2 regions of the Actinoplanes sp. NPDC000266 genome follow, and region 2 is predicted to be linked to the other one. Evidence: predicted binding sites of a transcription regulator. Region 2 holds the regulator's gene; the other holds the start of a gene.
The links. The regulator HspR, encoded in region 2, represses chaperone genes until heat shock. The targets are predictions, from matches to a motif close to TTGAGTNNNNNNNACTCAA.

Region 1 (15,728 bases), on a different contig from region 2:
CGATTCCCCGCAGGAGAGCCAGTGGGCGCACGGGCTCGTGATCGGCCTCCGCGCGACGTTCCATTTCCGCATCCCAGTCTTCCACGGCGCGCATTGTAGACATGCGAAAAGTCATTGATGACTTACGATGCGTCGATGTCCGGAACTTTGAAGCGAAGGCTCGCCCTGGCCGTCGTGGCCGGGGTCGGCGCCACCCTGATCGTGTCGGTCGCACCGGCCGAGGCGGGCGGCGTGCCGCACATCCGAGGCGGGGAGACCGTGCCGGTCTACTCCTACGAGAACGCCGTCCGGGAGAGCGTCTGGGTGCAGACGCCGCTGGACAACGACGAGGACGGGGTCCCCGACAAGGTCGCCGTCGACATCGTGCGGCCCCGCGAGACGGCCGACCGGCGCCTGAAGGTGCCGGTCATCCTCGAGGGCTCGCCCTACTACTCCTGCTGCGGGCGCGGCAACGAGAGCGAGCGCAAGCAGTACGACGCGAGCGGCACCATCGTGAAACAGCCGCTCTACTACGACAACTACTTCGTGCCGCGCGGCTACGCCTTCGTCGCCGCCGACCTGGCCGGCACCGGCCGCTCCACCGGGTGCATGGACGTCGGCGGCCGCGAAGAGGTGCTCAGCGCCAAGGCCGTGGTCGACTGGCTGAACGGGCGGGCCAAGGCGACGTACGCCGACGGGACCCCGGCCGTCGCGACCGGCTGGACCAACGGCCGGACCGGCATGATCGGCAAGTCCTGGGACGGGTCGGTGGCCAACGGCGTGGCCGCGACCGGCGTCGAGGGCCTGGAGACGATCGTGCCGATCTCGGCCATCTCCAGCTGGTACGACTACCAGCGCTACAACGGCGTGCTGCGGGTCGAGGACTATCCCGAATACCTTTTCTCGTACGTCAACGGGCGCCCCGAAGAAGCCTGCGCGGCCAACCTCAAGCGGCTCGACGAGGGCAGCGACGACGCGACGGGTGACTACAACGCGTACTGGTCCGAGCGGAACTTCCGGCCGGACGCGCGCAGGGTGCACGCCAGCGTGTTCATCGCGCACGGGCTGAACGACACCAACGTGACGACCGATCAGTTCGCTCAGTGGTGGGCCCGTCTCGACGTACCCAAGAAGATGTGGCTCTCCCAGGCCGGTCACGTGGACCCCTTCGACCTGCGGCGCGCCGACTGGGTCGACACCCTGCACCGGTGGTTCGACCGCTATCTGCAGGGCCTGCGCAACGGGATCGACCGGGAGCCGGCGGTGTCGATCGAGACGACGCCCGGCAATTGGGTGAGCGAGCGGACCTGGCCGGCCGCCCGCGTGACGTCGCAGAGAATCACCCTGGGCAACGGCGACGGGACGACGGGCACGCTGGGTGGTGGGCCCGGGCGAGCCGTCCGTACGTGGACGGACGCTCCCGACCTCGATGAAGCCACCGCCGTCGCGAGCCCGAACACCGCGCTGCCGGGCCGGGTCGCCTTCCTGTCCGCCCCGCTGACCCAGGAGGTACGCGTCTCCGGCACCCCGTCGGTGACGTTGCGCGTGCGGGTCGACAAGCCGACGACCGAGCTGACCGCCCGGCTCGTCGACTACGGCACCGCCACCCGCGTCAACTATCTGGGCCGGGGCGAGGGCATCACCACGCTGCCCACCGAGTCGTGCTGGGGCGCCGCGACCGCGGCCGACGACGCCTGTTACCGCGACACCGCGCCCAGCCTGATCACGGCCGACCACGCGATCCTGACGCGGGGCTGGAAGGACGCGGCCCACCACGTGTCGCTGCGGTTCACCACGCCGCTGCGCCCGGACCGCTGGTACACGGTGACCGTGCCGATGCAGGCCACCGACCAGCGCCTGCCCGCCGGCCACGTGCTGGGCCTGATCCTCCAGGCCAGCGACAACGAATATTCGACCCCGCAGTCGACCGGCGCCACCATCGAACTCGATCTGCGCGGCAGCTCCCTGACCCTGCCGCTGGTGGGCCGCCTGCCCAAGCCGGGCGCCACCGCCCCGGCCGTGTCGACGGCGCCCGTGCCCCGCACGTTCGCCCCGCCGCGATTCGATCCATTGGTTCCCTGATTTCGGATTTCTGGTGCGGTCACTGTTGGGGCGCTGTTTCCCAACAGTGACCGCTGCCGCAGTTTCCCGTCATACCTCCCGGGTATGCTGCTGCCACGGAGCTGATCACCCGTCACCACGCTGCTGCGGCGCGGAGCGACATCGGCGCCGGGTCGGCCATGGGGAGGTCGCAGTGCCATTGCTCGCGGGGAGATATCGGCTGGGGGAAGCCCTCGGCCAGGGCGGCAGTTCGGTGGTGCACTACGGCTTCGACACGACCCTGAAGCGTCCGGTCGCCATCAAGATCTTCGACGAGTCCGCGACCGACGTCCTGCGGGAGGCCCGCACGGCGGCCGGGCTCAGCCACCCGAACATCGCCCAGGTCTACGACTACGGCGAGGTCGTCGACGGCAGCGACCGTACGCCCTATCTGGTGATGGAGTTCGTCGACGGCGAGACCCTGTCCGACCGCATCGCCCGCACGGGCGCCCTGCGCTGGCGCCAGGCGGCCGAGATCGGCAAGGAGACCGCGTCCGCGCTGGCCGCCGCCCACGCCCAGGAACTGGTCCACCGCGACGTCAACCCGCGCAACATCATGCTCACCTCCGAGGGCGTGAAGGTCCTCGATTTCGGCATCGCCATCGCGGCCGGCCACAACAGCATCGACATCAGCGGCGCCCTGTGGGGCAGCCCGTCCCACCTGGCCCCCGAGCAGCTGCGCGGCGAGCCGAGCTACCCGTCGGCCGACGTGTACGCGCTGGGCCTGCTCCTGTTCGAGTGCCTCACGGGCGACCGCGCCTGGCCCGGCGCCAGCCTGGTCGAGGTGCTGGCCACCCGTCACGGCCGTCCCGCTCCGCGCCTGCCCCGCATCTCCGGCCTGCCCCGGGACATCATCCGGCTCTACGAGGCCTGCACGGCCGAGGATCCTTCGGCGCGCCCCACGGCCCTCGAGATCGCCGAGATCTTCCGTGGTTTCGCCCCGACCCCGCTGACCCGCCCGGCCAGCCACATCCCGCCGATCCGTTCGGCGGCCCACACGGCGCCGCTCACGGTGGTGACGTCACCGTCCCGCGCACCGCGCCGCTCTCCCCGCCGCGTCATGGTCGTCGCCTCGGCCGCGGCCGCCGCCGTGGTCCTGAGCATCGTCGGCGTCCAGCTGGTCAACGGCACCGGCACTCCCGGCGGCCGCACGGCCGAGGCCGCCGTCGAGGGCACCCCGGCACCGACCACCACGTCGCCCACCGCGAAGCCCACCCCGTCCTCCTCACCGACCGCCGAGCCGACGGAGGAGACAACAACGACCAGGTCCGGCGTACGCCGGAAGAACACCACCCACACGAAGGCCCCAGCAGCCAAGCCGACAACCAAGGCGACGAAACCGTCGGCCACGCCGTCGGCCTCCCCGAGCAGCCCGCCGAAGACCTCGAAGCCCCCGGCCGAGCCGACCCCGTCGGACACCCCCGACGAGACCACGCCTCCGGCCGAGCCGACCGACGACCCGACGGACCCGACCACCGCGCCGACCACCGAGGACACGACACCCCCGACCACGAAGCCGGCCGAGCCGGTCGACAGCAAAACGGAGGCGTAGGCCGCCCCGCTGAACCCCGTGATGGCGGCCCGCAGCCCGATTGTCGAATTCGGTGTCCGAGTGTTGGTCAATCCGCCCACATCTCGCGGTTTCCGCATTCCGCCGTGATCTCGGCCGTTTCCTGGGCCGCGACGAGGAAATCGCCGGCCGACGGCGAGGTGTTCGATGCAGATATCGCGACGCACACCTGATCGAGGGCCAGATCGGAGACGGGGACATAAACGATTTCCGGATGTGAATAGAAAACGGTGGCCGAACGGGCCAGGAACGAGATGCCCCGGCCGGCCGCGACATGCTCGAGCGTCTCGTCCACCCCGCGCACCAGATATCCGGCGTTGGGATGCGGGCGCCGGGTCGGCTGCGTGCCCAAATCGCCCGGCCAGACCAGCGGCTCGCCGGCCACATCGGCCTCGGTGATCTGCTCCTTGCCGGCCAGGCGGTGGCCGGCGGGCAGCACGGCCACCCGCGGCTCGGCGTACAGCGAGGTGACGCGCAGGCCGGCCTCGTCGATGGGCAGCCGCACATAGGCGACGTCGACGCGGCCGTCGAGCAGCATCGCGGCCTGGTCGTCCCTTTCGATCCGCTGCATGTCGACGACCACGTCCGGATGCCGGGCCTCGAACACCCGGGCGGCCGGGATGACCGGGATGCCGGCCCGGAAACCGACCACCAGCCGCCTGCTGCCGCGGGCGGCCACGGCCACCCGGCGGCGGACCGCGTCGGCCGAGGCCAGCAGCGGGCCGGCGTCGTCCAGCAGCTGCCGGCCGGCGTCGGTCAGCGCCACGCCGTGACGGTTGCGGGCGAACAGCGAGGCGCCGAGGTCGTGCTCCAGGGCCCGGATCTGCCGGCTGAGCGCCGGCTGCGCGATGTGCAGCTCGTCGGCGGCCCGGCCGAAATGCAACCGGTCGGCCACGGCGACGAAGTAGCGCAGCTTGCGCAGGTCCAGATCCATGGCGCCTCCCGGCTGGTGATGCCTCCAAGTTATCACCACGGTCGAAAGAGGTCTTGGACGCCGATTTCTTCCGGTGGCAATCTCGATTCATGGGAAAGCTCGATAACAAGGTCGCGGTCATCACCGGTGGATCCACCGGAATGGCATTGGCCGGCGCGAAATTGTTCGCCGAAGAAGGAGCGCACGTCTTCATTCAGGCCCGCCGGCAGGAGGCGCTGGACGACGCCGTCAAACTGATCGGCCGCAACGTCACCGCCGTCCAGGGCGACGCGTCGGACCTGGACGACCTGGACCGCCTGTACGACACCGTCAAGCGCGAGAAGGGCTCGATCGACGTGCTGTGGGCCAGCGCCGGGATGGGCGAGCCGGCCGTCCTCGGCGAGATCACCGAGGAGCAGTTCCACCGCGCCTTCTGGCTCAACGCGCGCGGCACCCTGTTCACCGTGCAGAAGGCGCTGCCGCTGATCAACGACAACGGCTCGATCCTGATGACCGGGTCCAACGCCTCCCTCGGCGCCTTCCCGGGCTGGAGCCTCTACGCGGGCAGCAAAGCCGTCCAGCAGGCCTGGGCCCGGGTCTGGCTCAACGAACTGCGCGACCGCAAGATCCGGGTCAACGTCCTGACCCCGGGCCAGGTCGCCACCGCCAAGCAGGAGGAACTGTTCGACGAGGCGACCAAGGCCGCCTTCGAAGCCCTCATCCCGCGCGGGGAGATGGGCCGCCCCGAGGAGATCGCCACCATCGCCCTCTTCCTCGCCTCCAACGACTCCAGCTACGTCAACGGCCTCGAACTGGTCGCCGACGGCGGCACCACGGCCATCTGAGCCACACAACGGGAGCACAAACCTCATGAACAGAATCACCCTCATCGGTACGGGCAACATGGCCCGCGCCATCGGCACGCTCGCGATCGCGGGCGGCAACTCCGTCGAGGTCATGGGACGCGATCAGTCCAAGGCGGCTGCCCTGGCCGAGGCTCTGGGCGGCGGCGCGACGACGGGGGAGTGGGGCGCCGTCCCGGCCGGGGACATCGTCATCGCCGCCCTGTTGGCCGACGGCGTCGTTCCGGTCGTCGCCGGGTACGGGGACGCCCTCGCGGGCAAGGTCATCGTCGACATCAGCAACCCCTTCAACGCCACGTTCGACGGGCTGGCCCACGGCGAGGAGACCTCGATCGCGCGGGAGGTGGCCAAGGTGGCCCCGGCCGGCGCCCGTGTGGTGAAGGCGTTCAACACCATCTTCCGTAACGTCCTGGAGGAGGGCCGGCCCGACGTCTTCCTCGCCGGTGACGACGCGCAGGCCAAGAGGGCGGTGGCCACCTTCGTCGAAAGCCTCGGGCTGCGCCCGCTGGACGCCGGCGGCCTGAGGATGGCGCACTGGCTGGAAGGGATGGGTCTGGTCACGGTGAGCCTCGCCGGCAATGGTGTGGGCCACTGGGACTTCGCCGTCGGCGTCCACGAATTCGCCGGCTGAGTCCCCGGGAATCGGACTGACGTCATTTCCGCTCCCAGCGAACGGTGGAAGATCCTCGGAAGTTCGGAGGTTGAGCCCCGCATACTCAACTTTTCGGAGGTGCCGGGTGGTTAGCAAGCGACTTCCCGTGTTGTTCCTGGACGACATCGTTCTGCTGCCGGGCATGGTTGTGCCGGTCGAGCTGGACGAGCCGGCTCAGGCCGCCGTGGACGCGGCCCGCACCTCGGCCGGGTCCGAGCTGCTCATCGCTCCGCGGCTCGAGGACCGGTACGCCTCGCATGGTGTGGTGGCCACTGTTCAGCAGGTCGGCAAGGCCCGCGGTGGGACGCCCGCCGCTGTTCTGCGCACCGGGGTGCGTGCCCGCATCGGCGGCGGCGTGACCGGGCCCGGCGCGGCCCTATGGGTCGAGGTCGAGCCGGTCACGGCCGGTGTGCCCAGCGAGAATGCCCGTGAGCTCGCGGCGGCGTACAAGAAACTGGTCGTCTCGGTTCTTCAGCGCCGTGAGGCGTGGCAGGTCATCGACTCGGTCAGCGCCATCGACGACCCGGGCGATCTGGCCGACACCGCCGGCTGGGCGCCCTATCTGACCAACGACCGCAAGCGTGAGCTGCTGGAGACCCCCGACGTGGAGGCCCGGCTGCGGCTTCTGATCGAGTGGACCGGCGACTTCCTGGCCGAGTCCGAGGTCAGCGACAAGATCGAGCACGATGTGCGCGAGAACGTCGAGAAGCGCAACCGCGAATATCTGCTCCGCGAGCAGCTCAAGGCCATCCGCAAGGAGCTCGGCGAGGACGAGGCCGAGGGCAACGACGACTACCGCGCCCGGGTCGAGGCGGCCGATCTGCCCGATTCCGTTCGTGAGGCCGCGCTGCGCGAGGTCGGCAAGCTGGAGCGGGCCGGCGACCAGAACCCGGAGGCGGGCTGGATCCGCACCTGGCTCGACACCGTGCTCGACCTGCCCTGGAACGTCCGCACCGACGACAACACCGACCTGGCCGCGGCCCGCGCCGTCCTCGACGCCGACCACCACGGCCTGGACGAGGTCAAGGACCGCATCGTCGAATACCTGGGCGTCCGCGCCCGTCGCGAGTCCCGTGGCCTGACCACCGTCGGCGGTCGCGGATCCGGCGCGGTGATCCTGCTGGCCGGCCCGCCCGGAGTCGGCAAGACCTCCCTGGGTGAGTCGGTCGCCCGTACTCTCAACCGGAAGTTCGTCCGGGTCGCCCTGGGCGGCGTCCGCGACGAGGCCGAAATTCGAGGACATCGGCGTACGTACGTCGGCGCGCTGCCCGGGCGCATCGTGCGGGCCATCCGCGAGTCCGGCTCGATGAACCCGGTCGTCCTGCTCGACGAGGTCGACAAGGTCGGCAGCGACTATCGCGGCGACCCGGCGGCGGCCCTGCTCGAGGTGCTCGACCCGGCGCAGAACCACACGTTCCGCGACCACTACCTCGATCTGGACCTCGACCTGTCCGATGTGCTGTTCATCGCCACCGCGAACGTGCTCGACACGATCCCGCAGGCGCTGTTCGACCGGATGGAGCTCATCTCGATCGACGGCTACACCGAGAGCGACAAGGTCGCCATCGCCCGCGACTTCCTGGTGCCGCGGCAGCTTTCACGGGCCGCGCTGAACGAAGGCGAGGTCACGGTCACCGAGGACGCGCTGCGCGAGATCGCCGCGAATTACACCCGAGAGGCGGGCGTACGCTCCTTCGAGCGCCTGCTCGCGAAGGCGTTCCGCAAGGCCGCGCTGGGCGAGCTGCCCGTCACGGTGGACGCGGCCGACCTCAAGGAGCTGATCGGCCGGCCCCGGTTCACCCCGGAGTCGTCCGAGCGGACGGCCGTCCCGGGCGTCTCGACCGGCCTGGCCGTGACCGGGATGGGCGGTGACGTGCTCTACATCGAGGCGTCGCTGCTGCCCGGCGACAAGGGCGGGCTGTCGGTCACCGGCCAGCTCGGCGACGTGATGAAGGAGTCGGCGCAGATCGCGCTCTCCTACGTGCGGGCGCACGCCGAGGAGCTCGGCATCTCGCCCGAGCAGCTCGACCACCCGATCCACCTGCACGTGCCCGCGGGCGCGGTGCCCAAGGACGGGCCGTCGGCCGGCGTCACGATGACCACGGCGCTGGTCTCGCTGCTGCTCGGCCGCAACGTGCGGGCCGAGGTCGGCATGACCGGCGAGGTCTCGCTGACCGGCCGGGTGCTGCCGATCGGCGGCGTGAAGCAGAAGCTGCTCGCCGCGCAGCGGGCCGGCCTGACCGAGGTCTACCTGCCCCAGCGCAACGAGCCCGACCTGGACGAGGTGCCGGCCGACGTGCTGGAGGCGCTGACCGTGCACATCGTCGCCGACGTCCGCGAGATCCTGGCCACGGCCCTGGAGCCGGTCTCGGCCGGCCTGGTCGCCGCGGCCTGACGGATAAGGCCCGTCGTCACCCTGACCGGGTGACGACGGGCCTTCACGCCTCCGGCGGTTCCTTCAGCCTGCCCGGGCGCGGATCACCCGCTCGTCAGCGTCGATCCAGGCGTGCACGACGCCGTCCAGCGGCCGGGGCTGCCGGTCCCCGGCGACGAATTGGATGCGGTCGCGCCCGATCCTGTCCGCCTCCAGTTCGGCGATCGTCCGCCCCACGGCGTCGCGCACCAGGTTCTCGGCCTCACGGCGCAGCCGGTAGCGAGCAAGGGCGACGTGCCGGAGTCCGAGGTCGTCGATCAGGGACGGATGCTCGCGGTTCTTCTCGATGACCCAGCCGGCTCGCCACATGCCGTACGAGGTGCCCCACCAATCGACAGTGCCCGGGGTCTCCCGGCCGGGCCGCTCGTACGGATTGGTGTCCCGGGCGGCGCCGATCCGAAAGGCGTCCCGCCCGTCGCAGAACTCGCAGTCCTCGTCGGCGTTGTGCATCAGGCGTTCCCGCCCGGTGAGAGCGAGATGAGGCCGGCGGGTCCGGTGCCATTTCCAGGTATCGACTGACTCCTGCGCGTCTTCCCGGGACTCGTAGGGCCGGGGCTCGCCGAACTCCATGGGCTGCCCCATGCTGGCGTACACCGCCGGGCTGTAGATCGGCTTGACCCGGTAGTTCACGAGGTATTCGGTGTCCATCACCAGCCGGATGAGGCGCCGTCCTCCGGTGTTGCGGCGGGTGCCGACGACGTATCTCTGCTCGCCCCCGTCGGCCCCGACCGCCAGCACCCAGACCCGCGCGCCCGGCACGAAATGGCGTGTTCCCGGCCGCTTACGGCCCGACTGGCGAACGAGGATCTCACGGCTGACGTTGGCCACGACTCCCCACGCCAACGGCTCACCGGAGATCATTAATCAATTACACCAGCGACGGGACTGTGCCAGAGTCACCCGGTGCCCGTTGCCAGCGTTTCCCCGGACGTACGGATCGCCTACGAGACCTTCGGCCACCCGCACGACCCGGCGGTGCTGCTCGTCATGGGCTTCGGGGCGCAGATGATCGCCTGGCACGAGGATCTGTGCCGGATGCTCGCCGACCGCGGGCGTTACGTGATCCGCTACGACAACCGCGACTGCGGCCTGTCCACCAAATGGGACGATCACCCGGTCGACCTGACGGCGTTCATCTCAGCGGTCAGCAGCGGCGACATCGCGATCGCCCCTCCCTACACGCTCTCGGACATGGCCGGCGACGGCCTGGGCCTGCTCACCGCGCTGGGAGTCGACCGCGCGCACGTCGTCGGCGCCTCGATGGGCGGCATGATCGCCCAGCGGATGGCCATCGAACACCCGTCCCGGATCCGCACGCTGACCTCGATGATGTCCTCGACCGGCGAACCCGGGGTCGGCCAGTCCACGCCAGAGGCCCAAAAGGTCCTGTTCACCCCGAAGCCGGCCGACCGCGAAGGCTACGTGGCGGCCGCCGACCGGGAGCTGGTGTGGGCATCACGCCGATACGGGGACGCCGCGACACTCCGGGAGCTGGCGGCGGCCAGTTATGACCGCTCGTACTATCCGGCCGGCATCGCACGTCAGCTGGCCGCCATGATCCTGGACGGCTCGCGAGCCGCGGAGCTGGCCAAGTCGCAGGTGCCGACCCTGGTCATCCATGGCCTGGACGACACCCTGATCGACCCGAGCGGCGGCCGGCGGACGGCCGAGCTCATCCCCGGCGCCAAGCTCATGCTGGTCCCCGACATGGGCCACGACCGCCCGCGACCGCTATGGGGCGACCTGGTGACCGCCATCACCGACTGGACGCACTAGCGTGACCTTCACCGTCAAGTCCCAGGAGGAGCCGATCTGGTGGCGGCCAACCGGGCCGCCCGGGTCTACATCGGCATGATCGCGGCACCGGCCTCACGGACGCGCACGTCTGTGGGCCAAGGACAAGCTGAACCTGGCCGCGGCTCGCGTGCCCTAGGCGGCCTGTTCCTGGCTGCACCACCAGCTGGTGCGGCCGCCTACCTTGCTCATGGACATGGGGGCGCCGTCGCGGGGGCAATGGCCGCCGGCGACGCGGAACGGGATCAGCTTCAAGGTGTGGACGCCGCCGTCTCTGATCGCTGCCCGTACGGCCTGGCGGGTGGCCCGCAGGAGGCGGTCGATGTCGTCCGGGGTCAGGCGGTCGACGCGGCGGCCCGGGTTCAGGCGGGCCGACCACAGGATCTGGTCGGCCAGCAGGTTTCCGATGCCGGCTATGGCGTCCTGGTCGAGCAGGCGGGCCTTGACCGGGGCCGTGCCGAAGGCCAGCGCGGCGCGGAACTGGGCCGGTGTCACCGTGGCCGCGTCGGGGCCCAGGGCCTCCACCGGCGGGTCCAGGCGGACCCGGCCCAGGCGACGCGGGTCGACCAGCATGAGGCGGCCGCCGTCGGCGAAGAACAGGGCGAAACGGGACCAGCGGTAGTCGCCCGGTAGGCGGCGGCCCTCCCAGTAGTCGCCGCCGTCGATCTCGCCGCCGTCCGGGTCGGCGATCACGATCTTGCCGGACATGCCCAGGTGGATGCCCAGTTCCGGACCGTCGTCGCCGGTGTCGCACCACATGCTCTTGCCGCGCCGGTGTGCCCGTACGAGCTCACGCCCGATCAAAGCGTCTTTGATCTGGCCCGGCGCGTGAGGGCGGCAGACGTACGAGTCGGAGTCGTCGACGTCGATGATCTTGCGGCCGAGGCCGGATCGTTCGATGACCGCGCGGGCCGACTCGACCTCGGGCAGTTCCGGCATCACTCGTCCCCGTTCAGTTCAGTCTCTCGGTGCTGTCCCGGGGATACCCGAGTTCGGCGGCGCCACGCAAGGTGATGCGGTTGTCCCGGTGGCGGGCCGGCGTGGAATGGCTCACGAAGCTCGCCGTGCTCACCGTGTTCCCGTCGAAGGTGACGTTGCTCAGGTCGCCGTCGAGGATCGGCGGATCCTGCGGGCCGGCGCTCGTGATGGTGTTGCCGGTGACGGCGATCTGGGCGGCGGCGACGGCGAAGGTGCCCTCGGTGTGCAGCACCAGTCCGCCGTGCGAGTCGCGGAACGTGTTGTCGCGCACCGTGATGCCGCGGGCCGACGAGTCGGGCCGGTCGCCGCCGATCTCCAGTACGCCCTGGATGTCCGAGCCGGTGTTGTCGTGCACGTCGAGGCCGTCGGCGTAGTTCCAGACCTCGGCGAAGCCGCCGTCGTACCCGTAGTCATTGCTGGGGGCCCGGCAGGCCGTACAACTGCTGTGGCCGATCTCGACGTCGCCGGCCTGGACCGCGAACCCGATCGCGCCGTAGTCGTCGTCACCGCCCGGAGTGTCGAGCACCATGTGCAGATCGTGGACCGTCACCCGGTCGGCCCTGGCGCCGCGGGCCTTGAGCAGGACGCCGACGCCGGCGTGGTCGATTTCGCTTGACCGTACGGCGCCACCGGCGCCCCGGATCTCGACGGCGTTGGACGCGGCGTTCGTGACGCGGATGTTCTCGACGATCTGCTTCGCGCCGGAGAGCAGCACCACACTGCCGGCGCCGGCCGCCGCGCCGTCGATGACCGGGAGCGGGCCCGTGCCGTACGCGGTCAGCCTGGTCCCGTCGCCACGCAGCTCGATCGTCGCCGGCCAGGTGCAGCCCCGGGCCAGCTCGATCACCGAGCCCGCGCCGAGAGCCCGGGAGGTGGCGGCCCGGACGCTGCGCAGCGGTTTCGCGAGCGTTCCCTTGTTGCCGTCGTCACCCTTTTCGCAATCGACGTGGATGCCGCCGACGCTCGCGGGCGCGGTGCCGGTGGGGGAGAGGCCGACCGCGACCAGGGCGCCGCCCAGCGCGATCGACGTGGCGGTCAGCGCCAGCGGGAGGCGGCGGCTGCTGGGCATTGAGCCACCCTATCCGACCTGCGGCTTTGTCATATCGACCATGATCGTCGGACGGGCTGGCACACGACGGTCATTGCCGAAGGCGGGTTTCGCCGCTTACCGTCATCGATAGACGCCTCGCCGAGACGAGCGTCTGTCCCCCTCGGCCACGGCCGGCCGCCGCGCCTCTCCACCGCGCGCCGCTGTGAGTCAGACCCCCGCCGCCGGCGACGCCATCGCGCCGCAGGGCCTCCACGCAAAGGCTCGGTTCCGCATGCTTACCCTCCGCTTCCGTGCCGCCGTTCTGGCCGCCGTCCTGCTCGGCGCCCTGCTGCCGGCGCTGCCCGCCCACGCCGACTCCGCGCCCACCCTCGCCGGCCGGATGGCCGCGGTGCGGGCCGCGAACACGATCAACTACTACCCGTCGAACGCCGGGTGGACGTACATGTGGACCAATTTCGATCTCGTACGTATACACGCCGACCTCAACAAGGCGGCGGCGCTCGGCGCGGACAGCGTGCGGGCCATCGTCTTCCCGCAGACTTTCGGCTTTCCGGTGCCCTCCCCGACGTACACCAATGAATTGAGCACTTTTGTCGACCTGGCCGAAGCCAACGACCTCGACGTCAAGCTGACCCTGTTCGACTGGTGGTCCGGATATGCGGACGTCGCGGGCAGCATCACCTGGGCGCAGACGCTGCTGGCGCCGTACGCGAACGACCCCCGGGTGATCGCCGTCGAGCTGAAGAACGAGATCCCGCCGAACGACGCCACCGCCATGAACTGGGCCCGCCAGCTGATCCCGGCGATCCGCGCGACCGCACCGACCATGCCGATCACCCTGACCGTCGACGGGGCCAGCGGCGCCACCGGAATGGGCACCCTCAAGACGCAGCTGGCCACCACGCCGCTGGACTACTACGACTTCCACTTCTACGGCGCCTCGGAACGGTCCCTGGCCGAGATCCGCCGGGCACAGACCGCGGTCGCCCCGGACGACGTGGTGATCGGCGAGACCGGCCTGAGCACCCTGTCCGCCTCCGAGGGGGAACAGGGCGCCTATCTGGCCCGGGTCTTCCGCGCGGCCGGCGAGGCGGGCATCGGCTCGGTCGCGCCGTGGACGCTCAACGACTTCGCCCAGGGCGCCATCCCGGCCAACTCCTCGGTGTCGACCCAGCCCGCGCAGTACAAGTTCGGCCTGCACCGCACCGACGGCACCCCGAAGTTCGGCGCCTCGGTGGCCGACGCGGCCTGGACGACCGGATCCACCCCGAACAGCATCCTCAACCTGGGCTTCGAGGGGGCCGCCGCCGAATCGCCGTGGCGGCAGTACCTGCCACAGGCCGGCGCCGCCGTGATCACGACCGAGTCGGCGCGCACAGGCACGAAGTCGGCCAAGTTCTCCGGCACGACCCGCTCCGGCAGCAACCTGCCCTCGCTGCTCACCTCGCCCATCACCCCGGTGCAGGCCGGGCTGGCGTGGCACGCCGAGGCGTACGCCCGGGGGGTCAACGCCGCCGGCATCACCGAGATCGCGCTCAGCTGGTTCGACATCAACGGCACGTGGATCGGCCAGAACACCTCGAACCGCCTGCCGACCGGCACCACCAGCTGGACGAAGCTCTCGGTGGACACGGTCGCGCCGGCCGGAGCGGCCAGTGTGCAGCTGCATCTGAAGTCCGGCGACAACACCGGAACGGTCTACTACGACGACGTCGCGATCTCCTGACATGACACGGCCGCCCCCGGGGAAGGGAGCGGCCGCGTCTCGCCGGGGGTCGGCGAGTCTCAGAGCCCGCTGAGCAGGGCCAGCAGGAAGTTCAGGATCGCGGCCAGCTGGCCGGCGGTGGGCGTGCCGTCGAGCAGGCCGACGATCGCGCAGAGCAGGTTGCCGAGCAGGTTCCCGGCGCCGGACACCGCGTTGATGACCAGGTGCACCTGGTTGAGGTCGACCGTCAGGCCGAGCAGGTCGAGGTGCAGCGGGCCGAGCGTGAGGTCCAGGATCCGGCAGGTGGCCTGGGCGACGAAGGCGGGCGCGGTGACCGCCTGCTCGACGGTGCCGACGGCGGCCCCGGCCGAGTCGGTGAGCGTGCCGGTCAGGGTGCCGGTGGCCACGAGGTCGCCGTCCTGGGCGGCGAACTTGGTGGGCGTGAAGCTGCCGGCGAAGGTGCCGGTCCCGCCCGCGGCGTCCGTGAAGGTGCCGGTGATCGGGGCGCTGGGAACGGCGGTGGTGGTGGCGGGCGGCGCGGCGGAGGCCGGGTTGGCCCCCACCGCGGTCAGGCCCAGCGCCGCGATCAAGGTGACGGCGACGATCGAGAGCCTCTTCCGGAGTGTCATGGTTCCTCCTGGCGATTCGCTGTGGACACCGATAAGCCTCGATGCCGGGCGGGGCCGGTCCCAGTGACCGCTGCCATCGGGATCGCTGACAAAAGTCACGTTTGCAGCCAGCCGGAGCTCTCGGCCAGGCGGACGGCCTCGAGCCGGTTCCGGGCGCCGGTCTTCCGCAGGATCACCGAGATGTGGTTACGGACGGTGCCGGCGGCCAGATGGAGCCGGGCTGCGACCTCCCGCGACGGCACACCCGAGGCGGCGACGCTGAGAACGTCCAGCTCCCGGGCGGAAAGAGGGCTGCGAGGGGCGGCGACCATGGCAACGGCCAGGCCGGCGTCGATGACACGCTCGCCCCGGGCCGCCCGCCGGATGTCACGCACCAGCTCACAGGGCGCGGCCTGGGTGCCGACGACCCCGCGGACGTGCGCGTCGAGCGCCCGGTTGAGCGGCCCCGAGGCGTCCGGCCCGGCCAGAACGAGCACGGCACAGCGCGGCTGCGCGGAGCTGAGGAGCCCGAGAAGCCGCAGCCCGTCACCGGCCAGCAGCCCGACATTGACAACGGTGACATCGGGCCGCACGGCGCGGGCCATACGGGGCGCCTCGGCAAGCCCGCCGAGCTCGGCGACAACAACAAAATCGTCTTCAAGGGAAAGGGTGGCGGAAAGGGCGCCACGCAGCAGATTCATGGGTTCGGCAAGCAGAATGCGAATCACAAAGGCCTCCCAGCCAGAAATCGAATCGGGGTGAATTGCCGGCGTCGGTGACGACGCTGGCCCGATTCGGATCTAGCTGGGAGGACCGCAATATTTGGTGGTACGCCCGCAGGTGCGCACAGAAGCGCCAAGGGCCTGAACGGCAGCCGGAACATCGGGCCACCAGGAGGACGGCAGGGTGCCCAGGGAAGGCGCCGCCCCACCGGCGGAGTCCCGCACCGAGGGACCACCACCGGCACGATCACCCGGCTGCCCGGGCGAGGTGGAGGTGCCGCTCAGCCGCTCTTGCTTGTCACCGGCGGGCACAGGATCGCCGAAGTCACATGGAACGCCCCGAGCTGCCAGCCCATCGC
Region 2 (15,728 bases):
ATGCGTACGCCCGGGAAGCCGAACCCGGTGGCCCGGCGGTAGAGCGGGATGCGGGTCTGGCGCTCGAGGGGCTCGGAGATGGCGTACTGGTTGTTCTGGCAGAAGAAGACGATGGGGGCGTTGAAGACGCCCGACCAGACGAACGCCTCGTTGACCTCGCCCTGGCTGGTGGCGCCGTCGCCGAAGTAGGCGATCACGGCCTCCCCGTCGGGGCTGCCGGTCTTGCCGTCCATGGTCACGCCCATCGCGTAACCGGTGGCGTGCAGGGTCTGCGCCCCGATCACGATCGTGTAGCCGTTGAACTTGTGCTCGTTGGCGTCCCAGCCACCCTGGTCGACACCGCGGAACAAGCCGAATGGCATGATCGGGTCGATGCCGCGGGTGTAGAGCACGCCGTGCTCGCGGTAGGTGGGGAAGGCCATGTCCTGCGGGCGCAGGGCCCGTCCGGAGCCGACCTGGGCCGCTTCCTGGCCGAGCAGGCTGGCCCAGAGGCCGAGCTCGCCCTGCCGCTGGAGCGCGAGCGCCTCGCTGTCGAGCCGCCGGACCGTCACCAGGTCGCGGTAGAGCCCGCGGTATTCCTCGTCGGTGAAGTCGACGGAGTACGTCGTGCCGTCCGCGGTCGTGACGCTGTCGACGCGCTCCCCCTGTGGGGTGAGCAGTTGGACGAAGCCGCCTGCCGGTGCGTCAGCACCGACTTCGCTTTCGCCGTTCGCCATCGTGTCTCCCTGTTTCGTGTCAGCGCCGCGGCGGGTGTTGCCCGTCCACGCGGCGAACCGCCTCGGTCGCCGCGCCTGGCCCGGGTGAGGTTGCCGCGCAGCGTTTCGGCGCGGGCCGAGACCCCGCCGGGGAGTGACGGCCCCCACCTCCGCCCCGCTGATTCGGCGAAGCGACGGCGGCGGTGCCGTCGCACCCATCCTGACAGAGAACGTGAGCCCCGTTACAGGTCAGGTCGATCACAACTGGGAAATTCAGCCGTCACATCGGTGCCCGTATTTGTCCTATTAAGTGGTTTTCGTACGGTCACTACCGTACGAACGGGCCCTTCCCACCGCTGCCGATATGCCCATGCGTCGTTCACTCCGGTAACCGGGACGAATCAATGTTGATCATTCCAGCCTCCGGCCCGGGGGCCGCCTCGTGACACGCCCGTGACCGGCCAGTTACCCCCGGTTTGTTGCCCAGCTCGTTGCCCAGTTCGCCGCAAGGAGGAGACCGGACGTGCCGGATCAGCGCGACGACGACCTCGTGCCGCCGATGAAGGTGATGCGGAAGCGCCTCAACGGCGTCTACCGGGCCGACACCGGCTTCTCCGGTCCCACTCGCCGTTATGTGCTGATCGTGGCGCTTCTGGTGGGCCTCGCGTCGATACCGACCCTGGCCGCGATCACCGCCGGAACCAACGAGCTCAACGGCGACCGGACCGACACTATGGACGTTCCGGTGCTCCCGCCGGCACTGCCCGGCCCGGTCGCGGTGTCCCCGTCCGCCTCGGCCTCGGCCGGCCCCGCGCCCACGGGCCAGTCGCCGGCGGGCGAGTCCCCGGCTTCGAAGGGCGCCCAGCAGGCCGCCGACGCCGCGAAGAGGCTCGGCCTCCTGCTGGGCCAGGCCGGCCAGCGACAGTCGTTGGGCCAGGCCGATCGTCGGGAGCCGTTCGCGGCGTTGCCTGGGATGCCCCGCGTGCCGGGCCTTCCTTCGGTGGAGTCGCCCGGCGACCGCACGCGGGCCGGTGGCTCGTCGGCCGGTCGTCCGCGGCCGGGCGATTCCTCGGCCGGTCGCCCGCGGCCCGGCGACTCGTCGGCCGGTCGCCCGCGGCCTGGAGGCGAGCAGGCCGGCCGTCCCCCGCGCCCGGCCGGCGAGGAGGGATCCGGAGGAAACGGGCCCGAGGCGCCGGTCCGGCTGGGCGTTCCGGCCGTGCCCAACCTCCCGGCCGTGCCGGAGGAGCCGGAAGAGCCCGAGCTGGACGACCCGCCGGCCCCGCACGACCCGCCCAGGAACAACGAGCCCTCCGGCCGCGCCTGGGACGAGCCGTCGGATCACGACTCAGATGAGCCGTCGGGTCACGAGGGGAACGACCCGTCGGGCCACGACTCGGACGAGCCGTCCGGCCACGAGGGGAACGACCCGTCGGACCACGACTCAGACGAGCCCTCCGGCCGCGACTGGGACGAGCCGTCGGGCCATGATTCGGGCGAGCCCTCGGATCGCGACGGGGGTGAGCCGTCCGATGGCGGCTTGGATGGGGCCGAGCGGCCGGATGATTCCGGCGATTCTGACAAGCCGCATGTTCCGGGGCTGCCCGAAGTGCCCGCTGAGCGGCCCGCCTGCCATGAGCGCGGGCGCTGCGGGGACGCACCCTCTCACCACCGGCGGCCCGACCGCCGCTGTGAGCGCGGCGACAAGACACCCGAGAAGAAGGTCAACCGTCACCGGAGGTCAGCAGTGACCGAACGTCCGCACAACATCCGCGCGACCCGCATCCTCGAGCGCAGCTACGCCAACGGCGGCGGCTATCACGGCCGGATCCCCGAGGCCCGCACCGAGGAGAACCAGATCGCGAACCGCTCCTATCGGGGCGCTCACCGCGCCGGCAGCCTGCACCACGCCGACGACCAGACCCCCGAGCAGCGGCGCAGCTCCCGCGTCGGCCGGCACCACGCCGAGGAGCACTCCAGCAACTGGTAGTCAGTTGCCGTCCATGCGGTGGCGGTTGGCCTCGATCCAGGCGTCGATGGCGTCGGTGTCGTTCGGGTCGACACCCTCGGAGATCAGCTGGGCCACCGCCGCCGTGGCGGGGCTGCGCCGCTCGCCCGTCGCGTAGAGCCGGGCGAACTCGGGGATCATCTCCTCGACCACCTCGTCGGTCTGCGTGGCCGCCGAGCCGGGCAGGTCGCGGCGCCGGGTCGCGTACGCCGACCAGGCGCGGGCCACCCGCGGCAGCATCGCGGCGTCGTCCATGTCGAGGACCGCCCGGCGATGCACCCAGTCGAGCAGGAACAGGCCGGCCACGGCCGGGCTCCAGCGCAGCGGGTCGGGCTCGGGCAGGCTTGCCGCGTGGTCGAGGATCAGGCTGATGCAGAAGTGCAGCGAGGCCAGCTCGTCGTCCGCTGTGACGCGGTCGAGCCCGAAACGGGCCGCTTCGGGCGAGGCCAGGAAGTCGCGCACCAGGTCGTGACCGCTCGACGGTGGCAGCTCGGTCAGCGGCGGCGTGGTGGCCGTCGGCAGCAGCGCCAGGCGGGCCGCGGCCAGCGCCCGGTCGGTGGCGAGAGAACCCTCGGCCGGCAGGTTCTCCAGGCCGTCGGTGATCTCGAGGTGGCGGCTGACCTCACCGCGCAGCCGGCCCGGGTCTTCCTCGCGGAACCAGGTCAGCTCGTCCTCGGCGCACATCTGGCGCACCTGGGTGAGGATCCGCTCGGCCGACGTGCCGACGAAGATGTCCTTGGTGATGCCGATGTTGTGGTCGACCAGGGCGACCACCGCGTGCTCGGGCCCGCCGTCCTCGACGTCCTCATAGGCGTACGTGACCAGATAGGACGTCTGATCGCCGTAGACGTCGCCGTAGGCGTAGCACCCGGTGGGCCGCACCCGCCCCAGCTGCGCCGCCCACGACGGCGCCTGCGTCCCCCGCCGCACCTGGTCGGCGCCCTCGGCGTCGGGTACCAGGGCCGCGAAGACCTCACGGATCGTGGTCGCCGAGGCGGAACGCCGGCGGCCGGTGGCGGCCAGGAAGTCGGTCACGAAGGCGCGCACGGCCGCGGCCCTGTCGTCGGCCGCGACAGAGTAGACACTGCCGAGCAGGGCGGTGCCCAGCATCTCGGCGTCCAGCGCGCAGTCGAGCTTCGCTACGTCGCGGGCCGCGTGCAGGACCGCTTCGTACGGAGTCTGAGGTGCCGGCATGTCGCGAGCGTACCCGTGACCGGGGCCACACGCTTTACTCCGAACGCACCGCGGTGAGAGCTTCACGCGCCTGTGCGTACGCGTTGAGCACCTCACGGACCGGCGCCACCACATACTCCCGGGCGACCTCGGTGATCGACTGGCGGAGTCGCTGCTCGGCCTTCTTCCGGGCGCGCCGCGATCCCCACTCGACGATCGGCTTGAGCACCAGCCACAGCAGAACGCCGGCCAGCAGCCCGCCGAGCAGCAGAACCGTCGGCATCGGAACCGCTCCGAGCTGCGGATTGTTCAGTTCGGGCAGACCGAGCACGCGTACGCCGTAGCCGGCCAACAGCCAGCCCAGGCCCACGATGGCCGCGCCGACCAGCAGCAGTTGCAGCGCGCCGACGGCGCGCCACCACAGCGGGGTCTTCTCCATCCCGAGCTTGGTCTTGCCGACCGCGCGGTCGAGCGCGTCGGGCAGGTCGGCCGCGCGGGAGCGGGCGGCGTTGTTCAGCGCCGGCGTCCACACTTCGGGCAGCGGGGCGGCGGCCCGGGTGGCGACCGCGCGCACCGAGAGGCCCACCGCGGACTTCTGGGCCGCGTCCGCCTCGGGCAGCGACGTGCGGGGCACGATGTCGGTGGAGACCGCGTCGGGCTCGGCCTCGGCGCCGATGTGGAGCCTCTTGAGCGGGTCGGGCCGCAGCTTGCGCAGCCCGCGGACGAGGGGCCAGCCGGTGGCCGCGGCGGCGCGATGCCGATAGGCGGCGGCCGCGGCGTCGGCCGCCGCGCCCACGCCGGCCGAGGCCGCGAGCGACTCGGTGAGCTGGCGGACGGTGGCCCGGTCGACCTCGTCCTCGGCCGCCGGCGGCCCGATCATCGCCATCAGCGGTTGGCTGACCGCGTCGACGTCGGCCGCGACCCGGCGCAGCGCGGCCTGCTTGCTGGCGACTGTGGTCTCCAGGGCCGCGCGCAGGTCGGACAGCATGCCGGGCTGCTTGGCCGAGGTGGCCAGCACCGGCGCCCCGCCGAGGCCGTCGTCGTCGAGCAGCCGCTTGAGGTCGGTCAGCACCAGCTCGGTGTCCTGGGTGGACAGCCGGTCGGCCTGGTTGAGCACGACGACCGTCACGTCCGCGTGGGAGCGGAACTGGGAGAGGTAGGCCTGGTGGAGGATGCGGTCGCCGTATTTCTGCGGATCGACCACCCAGACGATCTGGTCGACCAGGCCGAGCAGCCGGTCGACCTCGAGCCGGTGCCCGCGCTCGACCGAGTCGAAGTCGGGCAGGTCGAGCAGGACCAGGCCGCGCAGGGCGGCCTCGTCGTCGCCGTCGAGGGCGCTTTCGCGGATGAAGCGGTGCCGCGGCAGCACGCCGACCCAGTCGAGGAGCCGGTTGGCCGGCTCGAGCGGCCCCCACACGCAGGCGTGGGCGACGCCGGTGGTCGGCCGGCGCACGCCGACCGGCGACAGCTTGAGCCGGGCCAGCGCGTTGAACAGGCTCGACTTGCCGCTGCCGGTGCTGCCGGCCAGGGCCACCACGGTGTGGTCGCGGGAGAGCGACAGCCGGTTGCCGGCCCGCTCGATCAGGGTGTGCGCCGCGACCAGCTCGCTGTCGGGCAGGTAGGGGTCGACCAGCCGCACGAAGCGGCCCAGCGCCTCGAGCCGCTGGACCAGCCGGTCGGGGTCGACCCGGCCGTCGTCCATGCTGTGTGCGCCTCGCACCTTCTCCACCAGGCTCATGACGCGCTCCCGGTCAACGCGAGCTCCTTACGGGCATCCTCCACCTCGGCGGCCGCCGAGCGAAGCTCCGCGCCCGGTTCGGAGGACAGCCCGGCCTCGGTGAGCCGGTCGCTGAAGCGGGCCGCCTCCTGGTCGAGCAGCTCACCGACGCGGATCATCAGGTCTTCACGGGCCTGCGTGGCGAGCGTACGGATGGCCTGGTCACCGAAGATCGCCTCGAGCACCTTCTGCGCGGCCACCGTGGTGGCGGCGCCGCTGGCCAGCTCGAGCCCGGTGGGAATGAAGGCGGTGGTGGTGAAGACTGCGATCATCACGGCCAGGCCGGCGCCGTTAACCGCGTACGCCGCGCCGCGCGCGACCACCCTCTTCTCCGCGCCCTCGGTGCGGACCAGGCCGAGCACCCACTCCTGCCAGTCGCGGACCAGCCGCTCGGCCCTCTCGGGCAGGTCGGCCGACGTGCGCTGGAGGCCGGGCTCGAGCAGGGCGGCACCGGCCGGATGGGCCTGCCAGGCCGCGTACGCCTGCTCGGCGGCGTCGGCCGCGATCCCCCGCAGCAGGGTGACCAGCTGGGACTCGAGCGCGGCCTGGAGGTTGCGCCCGGGCAGCGGGCGGCCGGTGAGCGCCGAGACGAGCTTGTCGCGCAGCTGCCCGACCTTGTTCTCGAGCGTCTTGAGGAACTCGCCGGTGCCGACGAACTCCTGCCAGCGGGCCAGCACCTCGCCGCGCAGCAGCCGGCCGTCGCGCAGGCCGTCGGCCATCGTCTGCCGGGCGTTGCGATAGGCCGCGTCGACCCGGTCGTTGAGCGCCTTGGCCGCCCGGGTCTGCTCCTCGGCCGCCTCGGCCAGGCCCTCGACGGCCGGGCCGAGCGCGGTCAGCGCGCCGTCCAGCGTCTGGCGCACCACCGCGCCGCGGGCGTTGGCGTCGGCCGCGAGCTGGCCGAACCAGTCGTGCAGAGGCCTGATCACGTCTTCGGGGATCAGGCCCTGGCCGTCGAGCCTCGTCTCGGGCAGCACGAAGAGCGGGGCGCCGCCCAGGTCGCGTACGGACAGCATGTCGCTCAGATGTGTGGCGACCTCGCCGGCTGCCTCGGGCGGCACCCGGTCGAGGACCAGGGCGATCACCGTGCCGCGCAGGCGGGCGGTGGTCAGCAGTTCCCAGGGCACGGCGTCGGCGTAGCGCGCGGCCGTGGTGACGAACAGCCACAGGTCGGCCGCCGCCAGCAGCTGCGCGGCGAGCTTGCGGTTGAGGTCGACGACCGAGTCGATGTCGGGGGCGTCGAGGAAGGCCAGGCCGGCGCCGAGGCCGGGGGCCGAGACGAGCTGGAGGGTGCGCGCGTCGGTGCTCGACTCGCGGGTGCGCACCAGGCCGGGGAGCAGCTGGCCCTGCTGGAACCAGGGCTGGTCGCCGGGGTTGCTCACGAGCACCGGGGAGCGGGTGGTCGGCCGCAGCACGCCGGCCGCGCTGACCGGGGCCCGGACGATGCTGTTGACCAGCGTCGACTTGCCGGCGCCGGTGGAGCCGCCGACGACCACCAGCAGCGGCGCGTCGAGCCGGGTGAGCCGGGGGAGCAAATAGTCGTCGAGCTGGGCCACGAGGGCCGCGCCGACCCGCTTCGCGTCGTCGGCCGACGGCATGATCAGGGGGTACGCGGCGGCGCCGATCGCGGCCCGCAACCGGCCCAGGGCCTTCGCGAGCTTCGCCACGGCCGGCGGCAGCTCGGCGGCCGGCGGTTCGTCGGCCGCGGGAGACGTCGGGGCCGCGGGAGACGCTGGGGCCGCGGGAGACGTCGGGGCCGCAGGAGACGTTGGGGCCTCAGGAGACGTCGAGGCCGCGGCAGACGCCGGTGCCGCGGGAGGCGCCGGGTCCTCGGCGGGTTCCGGATGTGGCTGACGGGACACGACGGCTTCCGTACGATCAGAGTGGTCCGCGGCATCGGCGGAAACTGCGTTGGCCTGGTCGACTGCGCTGGCCTGCGCGTCTGTCGCCGAGCTCGAGGATGGGAGCGTGGCGCCGGGCACGGCGGACAGGGCCGACGGACCGACCGCCTCACCGTGCGTCGTCACGGGTAAAGAGTGCCCGATCTATGCAGACAGAACAACAGGTACCGGTATGCCGTGACCGGACAGGTATCTACCGAAGTGCTGGAGCGGCTGTGGCAGCATCGTACTTGCGCCCCTCAGACTCAACTTCGATTTGACGTTGGGCGCGCCCGTGGCATCATTGAGTCGGTTCCACTCAACTTGTAAACGAACCGAGCTCTGTAAGAAGCGAGGAACACCATGGCACGTGCGGTCGGCATCGACCTCGGCACCACGAACTCCTGCGTCAGCGTTCTGGAAGGAGGCGAGCCCACCGTCATCGCCAACGCGGAGGGCTCCCGGACGACCCCGTCCATCGTCGCCTTCGCCCGCAACGGCGAGGTGCTCGTGGGTGAGGTCGCCAAGCGCCAGGCGGTGACCAACCCCGACCGGACCATCCGTTCGGTCAAGCGGGAGGTCGGCACCAACTGGTCGATCGACATCGACGGCAAGAAGTACACCCCGCAGGAGATCTCGGCGCGGGTCCTGATGAAGCTGAAGCGCGACTCCGAGGCGTACCTCGGTGAGACGGTCACCGACGCGGTCATCACCGTGCCGGCCTACTTCAACGACGCGCAGCGCCAGGCCACCAAGGAGGCGGGCGAGATCGCCGGCCTCAACGTCCTGCGGATCGTCAACGAGCCCACCGCCGCCGCTCTGGCGTACGGGCTCGACAAGGGCTCCAAGGAGCAGACCGTCCTGGTCTTCGACCTCGGCGGCGGCACCTTCGACGTCTCCCTGCTCGAGCTGGGCGACGGCGTCATCGAGGTGAAGTCGACCTCCGGTGACAACCACCTGGGCGGCGACGACTGGGACCAGCGGATCATCGACCACCTGGTCAAGACGTTCCGCGGTGAGCACGGCATCGACCTCGGCTCGGACAAGATGGCCCTCCAGCGTCTGCGCGAGGCCGCCGAGAAGGCGAAGATCGAGCTGTCCGCCGCCACCACCACCAGCATCAACCTGCCGTACATCACGGCCGGCCCCGACGGTCCGCTCCACCTGGACATGTCGCTGTCGCGTTCCGAGTTCCAGCGCATGACGCAGGACCTGCTCGACCGCTGCAAGGGCCCGTTCGAGTCGGCCATCAAGGACGCCGACGTCAAGCTCTCCGACATCGACCACGTCATCCTGGTCGGCGGCTCCACCCGCATGCCGGCCGTGGCCGAGCTGGTCAAGAGCATGACCGGCAAGGACCCCAACAAGGGCGTCAACCCGGACGAGGTCGTCGCCGTCGGCGCCGCCCTCCAGGCCGGTGTGCTCAAGGGCGAGGTCAAGGACGTCCTGCTGCTCGATGTCACCCCGCTCTCGCTGGGCATCGAGACCAAGGGCGGCATCATGCACAAGCTGGTGGAGCGCAACACCACCATCCCGGCGCACCGCTCCGAGGTCTACACGACGGCCGAGGACAACCAGCCGTCCGTGCTGATCCAGGTCTTCCAGGGCGAGCGCGAGATGGCCGCGTACAACAAGAAGCTCGGCACCTTCGAGCTCAGCGGCATCGCGCCGGCTCCGCGTGGCGTACCGCAGATCGAGGTCTCCTTCGACATCGACGCGAACGGCATCGTGCACGTGTCCGCCAAGGACCTGGGCACGGGCAAGGAGCAGAAGATGACGATCACCGGCGGCTCCGCGCTGCCGAAGGACGACATCGAGCGGATGATGCGCGACGCTCAGGACCACGCGGACGACGACAAGAAGCGCCGCGAGGACGCCGAGGCCCGCAACCTGGCCGAGCAGCTCCAGTGGCAGACCGAGAAGTTCCTGGCCGAGAGCGGCGACAAGCTGCCCGAGGACAGCAAGACCAAGATCGGCGAGGCGCTGGGCGAGCTCCGCGGCGCGCTGGGCGGCACCGACATCGAGAAGATCAAGGCCGCTCACGAGCGTCTCTCGCAGGTCTCCCAGGAGGCCGGCTCGGCGCTCTACTCGCAGGGTGACGCCGCTCAGGCCGCCGCCGGCGCCGGCGCCGCGGGCGACCCGCAGGGCGCCCCGGGTGCCGCTCCGGGTGGCGCCACGACCGGTTCGGCCGGCCCCTCCGCGGGCGGCGCCGACGACGTCGTGGACGCCGAGATCGTGGAGGACGACAAGAAGTGACTGGCACGGACGACGAGAACGACGGTCAGGCGACCGAGCGGGTCGTCATCCGGGACCGCCGCAAGATCGATCCGAAGGGCGACAAATCGGCGAAGGGCTCGGCCTCGGTCGGCGCCCACCGCGCCGACGACGCCGAGGTGACTCCGGAGCCGGCGGCCGCGGCCGCCGAGCCGGAGGAGACCAAGCCCGGTCTCGGCGCCGAGCTGGAGGCCCTGCGGAACGACCTGGAGGAGCGGACCCACGACCTGCAGCGCGTGACCGCGGAGTACGCCAACTACCGCAAGCGGGTCGACCGCGACCGGGGCGCGGCGGCCGAGCAGACCACCGGCACGGTGCTGACGGCTCTGCTGCCGGTGCTGGACGACATCGACCGGGCCCGTGAACACGGCGACCTGGTCGGCCCGTTCGCCTCGGTGGCCGAGTCGCTGATCGCGGTGACCGGCAAGCTCGGTCTGGCGCCGTTCGGCGAGAAGGGCGACTCGTTCGACCCCAACCGTCACGAGGCGGTCGCGCACCTGACGTCTCCGGACGTCACGGAGCCGACCTGTGTCGAGGTCATGCGCCGGGGCTACACGCTCGGCGAGCGGCTGCTGCGGCCGGCTCTGGTCGCGGTGGCCGACCCGGAGTGATCTCTCAGATGTTCGTCCCGCCCACCGCGCCGCGGTGGGCGGGACCTGCCCGTAGGAGGGGGGAGGCGGGATGAGCTCGAAGGACTGGCTCGAAAAGGACTTCTATGCCGTTCTCGGCGTGCCCAAGTCCGCTCCGACCGACGAGATCAAGAAGGCCTACCGGAAGCTCGCCCGGGACCTGCATCCCGACCGCAACCCCGGTAACAAGGAGGCGGAGGAGAAGTTCAAGGCCGCTTCCGAGGCGTACGACGTGCTCTCGGACGACAAGAAGCGCAAAGAGTACGACGAGATGCGCTCGCTGTTCGGCTCCGGCGCCTTCCGCCGGGGCGCCCGTTCCGGCGGCGGCGGTCAGTTCGACCCGTCCGACCTGTTCGGCGGGTTCAGCAACGCGGGCGCGGCCGGTGGCGGCGCCGCGGGTGACCGCCGGTTCGGCGGCGCCGGCTTCTCGGACATATTCAGCTCGATATTCTCGGGCGGTGGGCCTGGTGGTGGCGCCGCCCGACGAGGGCCGCGACGCGGCCGTGATGTCGAGACCGAGGTGACGCTCGAGTTCGCCCAGGCGGTCCGCGGCACGACGTTGCCGTTGACGCTGCGCTCGGCGGGCGAGTGCGACACCTGTCATGGCAGCGGGGCCAAGCCGGGCACGTCACCGCGGACCTGTCCGCAGTGCGCGGGCAGCGGCCTGATCTCGCGCAACCAGGGATCGTTCAGCTTCTCCGAGCCGTGCCGCGAGTGTCAGGGCGCGGGCACGATCGTCGACGAGAAGTGCCCGGAGTGCCGGGGCACGGGCGGGGTCACCAAGGCCCGCACGATAAACGTCCGCTTTCCCGCGGGCGTGGCCGACGGCCAGCGCATCCGGCTCAGCGGCCGGGGCGAGCCGGGCGATCGGGGCGGACCTGCGGGCGATCTCTACGTGCAGGTCCAGGTGCGGCCGGACGAGATCTTCGGCCGTACGGGTGACGACCTCACGCTGTCGGTGCCGATCAGCATCGCCGAGGCGGTTCTGGGCACCGATCTGCGAGTGCCGACTCTGGACGGACCCGTCACCATGAGGGTGCCGCCCGGCACGCCGAGCGGCCGGAAGCTGAGGGCGCGGGGCAAGGGCGTGGCCCGCAAGAGCGGACCGCCGGGCGACCTCATCGTCACCGTCGATGTGCAGGTGCCGAGCGAGGTGACCGGGGAAGCCCGGGACGCGCTCGAGCGCTTCGCCAAGCTGACCCCGCCCGCCGGGCGGGAGCGGCTCGAGGCCCGGGTTCGCCGGGGCAGCTAGGACCCGTTGTAGGAGGTGGCACATGCATGAGGAGATCAGCATCTCGGTCGAGCAGTCCTCCGACGCGAAGGTTCTGATCATCTCGGTCGCGGCTCGACTGGCCGGGATGCACCCGCAGACGCTGCGACAGTACGACCGGCTCGGCCTGGTGCAGCCGGGCCGGGCCGGCGGCGGCGGTCGCCGATACAGCGAGCGGGACGTCGCGTTGCTGCGTGAGGTGCAGAGGCTCAGCCAGGAGGACGGCGTCAACCTGGCCGGCGTGAAGCGGATCATCGGGCTCGAGCAGCTCGTCGGCGACCTGCAACAGCGGGTGCAGGAGTTGGAGCAGGAGCTCACCGCGGCGTACGACCGGATCGCCCAGATGGAGAGCCCGTACGGCCGTCGCGACCTGGTCCGCCAGGAGCGACCTTCGACGGCTCTGGTGGTCTGGCGCCCGCGCCGGGCGCCCGACAGGTAAGTGACGAGGCGGCCCCGGCCGCCTCGTTTTTCTATCGGCGGTGGTAGAGACCCAGACGCCGGGGCTGGCGGACCAGGCCGCCCTCGATCCAGTCGGAGTAGTCGAAGATCTCGGGCCGGCTCATCAGCACGCGGCAGTTGTGGGCCCACGTCTGCATCGGCTCGTCGCCGATCTCGTCGGCCCGCTCGATGAACTTCTTGAGGCGGCGTTTGCGCTGGCCGGTGGCGTTCTGCCGGACGCCGTCGGCGGCGTAGATGTACATGCAGTGCTGGGCGAAGCGCCGGGCCGGGCACTGCCTGTCCATGGCCAGCTCGAACAGGACCGGTGCGAGCACGTCGCCGGAGATGAGCAGGTCCCAGTCGGGCGGCATGGCGTCCAGGGGCACGGCGTCAGGATGGTATGCCCACGCCTGAAGCTCCTCCGGCCGAGGATCGACCGGATTGGCGAATCCGAAGAAAGTCGACTCACGCACTGTCACGCCGCCGCCTGCCAGAAAGTCCCGATAACACGTAGTTGTCGGAGCGGAACGGTAGCGCGCCAGCGATGTCCTACGGAAGTGTCACGGCGTCACAATCGGATACTAGTCAGTAGCTTTGAGCACCGGGGCCTGCTGAGGGTGCATACGGCGCCGGACAAAATTCTTGAACCACTGATAATCGGGCAGGCGCGCGAGAAGCGGCCCGGTGACCACCGTGATCAATACGTAGGCGGTCGCGAGCGGCGCCAGCCGAGGTTCGACGCCCGAGGCCACGGCCAGGCCGGCGATGACGATCGAGAATTCGCCGCGCGGCATCAGGGCCAGGCCGGCCCGCAGCCGGCCGGGCAGGGCGATGCCCACCCGCCGGGCCGCCAGATAGCCGGTGACCACCTTGGTCGCCATGGTCAGCACGGCCAGGCCGAGCGCCGGCAGCAGCACCGGCGGGATCTCGGCCGGGTCGGTGGAGAGCCCGAAGAAGACGAAGAAGACCGCCGCGAACAGATCGCGCAGCGGCGACAGCATCTGCGTCGCGTGGTGGGCGACCGGGCCGGAGATCGCGATGCCGACCAGGAACGCGCCGACCGCCGACGAGACCTTCAGCTCCTCGGCCACGCCGGCCACGAACAGGGTCAGGCCGAGCACGCCGAGCAGCAGCGCCTCGGCGTCCTGGGCCGAGATCAGGGTGCTGATCTGCTTGCCGTACCGGATGGCCACGACCAGGACCGCGACCACCGTGACGACCGCGACGCCGAGCGCCTTGGCCCCGCCGATCAGGCCGACGCCGGCCAGCACGGCCGTGACCAGGGGCAGGTAGAAGGCCATGGCGAGGTCCTCGATGACCAGCACCGAGAGGATCACCGGGGTCTCGCGGTTACCGAGCCGGCCCAGATCGCCCAGCACCTTGGCGATCACGCCCGAGGACGAGACCCAGGTGATGCCCGCGAGCACCAGCGCGGCCCGCCAGTCCCAGCCCATGAGCAGGGCGAAGCCGGCGCCGGGCAGGGCGTTGAGCAGCGCGTCGATCACGCCGGCGGGCGCGGCCGCGCGGAGGTTGCCGACCAGCTCGCCCGCCGAATATTCCAGGCCCAGCATGACCAGCAGCAGGATGACGCCGATGGCCGCGCCGACCTCGATGAACTCCTCGCTCGCGGAGAGCGGCACCAGGCCGCCGTGCCCGAAGGCGAGACCGGCCAGCAGGTAGAGCGGGATCGGCGACAGGCCGATCCGGCGGCCCAGCCGGCCGAGCATCCCGAGCGCGAAGAGGAGCGCTCCTACCTCGATGAGCAGGATCGTGGTGTCGTGCACGCCCTCGCCTAGCCGTCGTCGTCGCCGGCCAGGATGGCGGTGACGCCGTCCAGGCCCTCGCGGGTGCCGACGGTCACGACCACGTCGTTGGGCTCGAAGACGAACGACGGGCCCGGTGAGGCGATCACCTCGCGGTCACGCATGACCGCGACGATGGAGGCACCGGTGCGGGTGCGGGCGCGGGTGTCACCCAGCTTGCGGCCGACGAACGGCGAGCCGGCGCCCAGCCCGATCTGCTCGGTGAGCAGGCCGGCCGCCTGTTGGCGCAGGCCGGCGAGCTGGCCCAGCATGAGGGAGGCGCCGAGCACGTCGGCCAGGGCCTCGGCCTCGTCGTCGGTCAGCGGGATCGAGGCCAGGCACGCGTCGGGATCGTCGACGTCGTAGAGCACCAGGTCGCGCCGGCCGTTGCGATGCGACACCACGCCGACCGTCCGCCCCGAGGACGTCACGAGGTCGTGTCGGACGCCTATACCCGGCAGAGGAGTCTGTTCCACCCGTACGCGCACGATCACAACGTTAACAGCGTGTCCGCCTCCTGCTTCGGTGTGACGACGGCACGCCGCGCGCTGATCAACAGGACCAGGCCGACGGCGCAAAGAACGAGGTTCATGGCGTACGCCAGACGGAAGCCGTACGCCTGGGCCAGGCCGAACGCCGGAGCCGCGAGGATCTGGCCGGTCGTGAAGGTGTTGGTGATCATCGTGGTGGCGCGGCCCGGATGGCCCGGCATGAGGTCCTGCATGTACGAGATGCCGAGCCCGCTGATCGCCGCGATGGCGGCCGCGTTGAGCGGCTGGGCCGCCGCCAGCACCCAGATCGAGCCCGCGCTGGCCGCCACCGCGTGATACGCGATCGCACAGCACACGCCGATCAGGATCAGCGTCCGCGACGCCACCCGGGTGGTGAGCACGCCGAAGCCCAGCATCAGCGGGATCTCCAGGGCCGCGCAGAGGCCGAGGATCAGGCCGGCCGAGCGGATCGAGCCGCCCAGGTCGGTGCTGACGTAGAGCGGCATCGCCTGCACGGCGAGCGTGCCCGCGGTCTGCACGACGGTGAAGCCGGCGACGATCAGGAAGAGCGTGGACCGCGGCGGTACCGGGGCGATCGCGTCCGGCAGATCCTCGGCGCCGCCGGTGGCCGGCTTGCGCACCTCGGGCAGCCAGCGGATCACGATCAGGGCGGTGATCGCGTACATGATCGCGGCGAGCCCGTATGTCCAGCCGAAGCCGTGCCCGGCCAGCACGAGCGCGGCCAGCGGCGGACCGCCGACCCAGGCCACCGAGAACAGCGTGCGCAGCGTGCTGATGCCGAGGGCCGCCTTCTTCGGATCGCCGGTTTGGAGCACCTGACGGGCGTACGCGAAGGATTGTGGAAAGAGCGTCCCGGCCAGAGCCGTGAGAGTCACGGTGAGCGCGAGCAGAAGCCAGTAGTCGCGGACGAAGGCGGTGAGCGCCGTGCCGGCCAGGCCGGCGAGCGCGGCGATGATGAGCAGCTTGCGGCGGATCGGGCGGCGGTCCGAGACCCGGCCGATCAGCCAGGACACGAGAACGCCGGCGACCGGAGCGGCGATCAGGAAGGCCGTGGTCCGGATCGGGCCCGCGTGCACGGCGTCGCTGAGGAACAGGGCCAGGTAGGGCCCGACGAACGAGGTCGAGATGCCGACCGCTACGAAGATGAGAGCGAGCGGGAGCAGGCGTTTCGACACGTTGTTTAACGTTACAACGAGTGGTCGGAGGATCTGGCGGAGTCGTGGTGACGATCACTTGCGGCGCGCGCTAGAGTTGAGTGGCTCACGCTCAAGTTTCT

Region 1: lon (endopeptidase La) is a predicted target of HspR. The motif match lies at 6,127-6,145, and genes of this name have one in related genera.

The regions. Positions count from the first base shown of each region.
Region 1 covers NZ_JBIAZI010000001.1:541,404-557,131, forward strand. Annotated here, with positions in the region: gene ACFY36_RS02125 (hypothetical protein) at 1-85, opposite strand, end outside; gene ACFY36_RS02130 (Xaa-Pro dipeptidyl-peptidase) at 136-2,061, shown strand; gene ACFY36_RS02135 (serine/threonine-protein kinase) at 2,234-3,631, shown strand; gene ACFY36_RS02140 (LysR family transcriptional regulator) at 3,699-4,583, opposite strand; gene ACFY36_RS02145 (SDR family NAD(P)-dependent oxidoreductase) at 4,673-5,407, shown strand; gene ACFY36_RS02150 (NADPH-dependent F420 reductase) at 5,433-6,056, shown strand; gene lon (endopeptidase La) at 6,220-8,472, shown strand; gene ACFY36_RS02160 (hypothetical protein) at 8,536-9,372, opposite strand; gene ACFY36_RS02165 (alpha/beta fold hydrolase) at 9,415-10,287, shown strand; gene ACFY36_RS02170 (Fpg/Nei family DNA glycosylase) at 10,441-11,244, opposite strand; gene ACFY36_RS02175 (right-handed parallel beta-helix repeat-containing protein) at 11,258-12,352, opposite strand; gene ACFY36_RS02180 (cellulase family glycosylhydrolase) at 12,606-14,060, shown strand; gene ACFY36_RS02185 (hypothetical protein) at 14,120-14,668, opposite strand; gene ACFY36_RS02190 (response regulator transcription factor) at 14,764-15,348, opposite strand; gene ACFY36_RS02195 (hypothetical protein) at 15,448-15,728, opposite strand, start outside.
Region 2 covers NZ_JBIAZI010000018.1:62,149-77,876, reverse strand. Annotated here, with positions in the region: gene pdhA (pyruvate dehydrogenase (acetyl-transferring) E1 component subunit alpha) at 1-716, opposite strand, end outside; gene ACFY36_RS47285 (ICP22 family protein) at 1,219-2,682, shown strand; gene ACFY36_RS47280 (hypothetical protein) at 2,683-3,894, opposite strand; gene ACFY36_RS47275 (GTPase) at 3,929-5,611, opposite strand; gene ACFY36_RS47270 (GTPase domain-containing protein) at 5,608-7,314, opposite strand; gene dnaK (molecular chaperone DnaK) at 7,891-9,783, shown strand; gene grpE (nucleotide exchange factor GrpE) at 9,780-10,412, shown strand; gene dnaJ (molecular chaperone DnaJ) at 10,483-11,682, shown strand; gene ACFY36_RS47250 (heat shock protein transcriptional repressor HspR) at 11,705-12,139, shown strand; gene ACFY36_RS47245 (hypothetical protein) at 12,171-12,617, opposite strand; gene ACFY36_RS47240 (cation:proton antiporter) at 12,720-13,922, opposite strand; gene ACFY36_RS47235 (cation:proton antiporter regulatory subunit) at 13,931-14,428, opposite strand; gene ACFY36_RS47230 (sugar efflux transporter) at 14,431-15,627, opposite strand.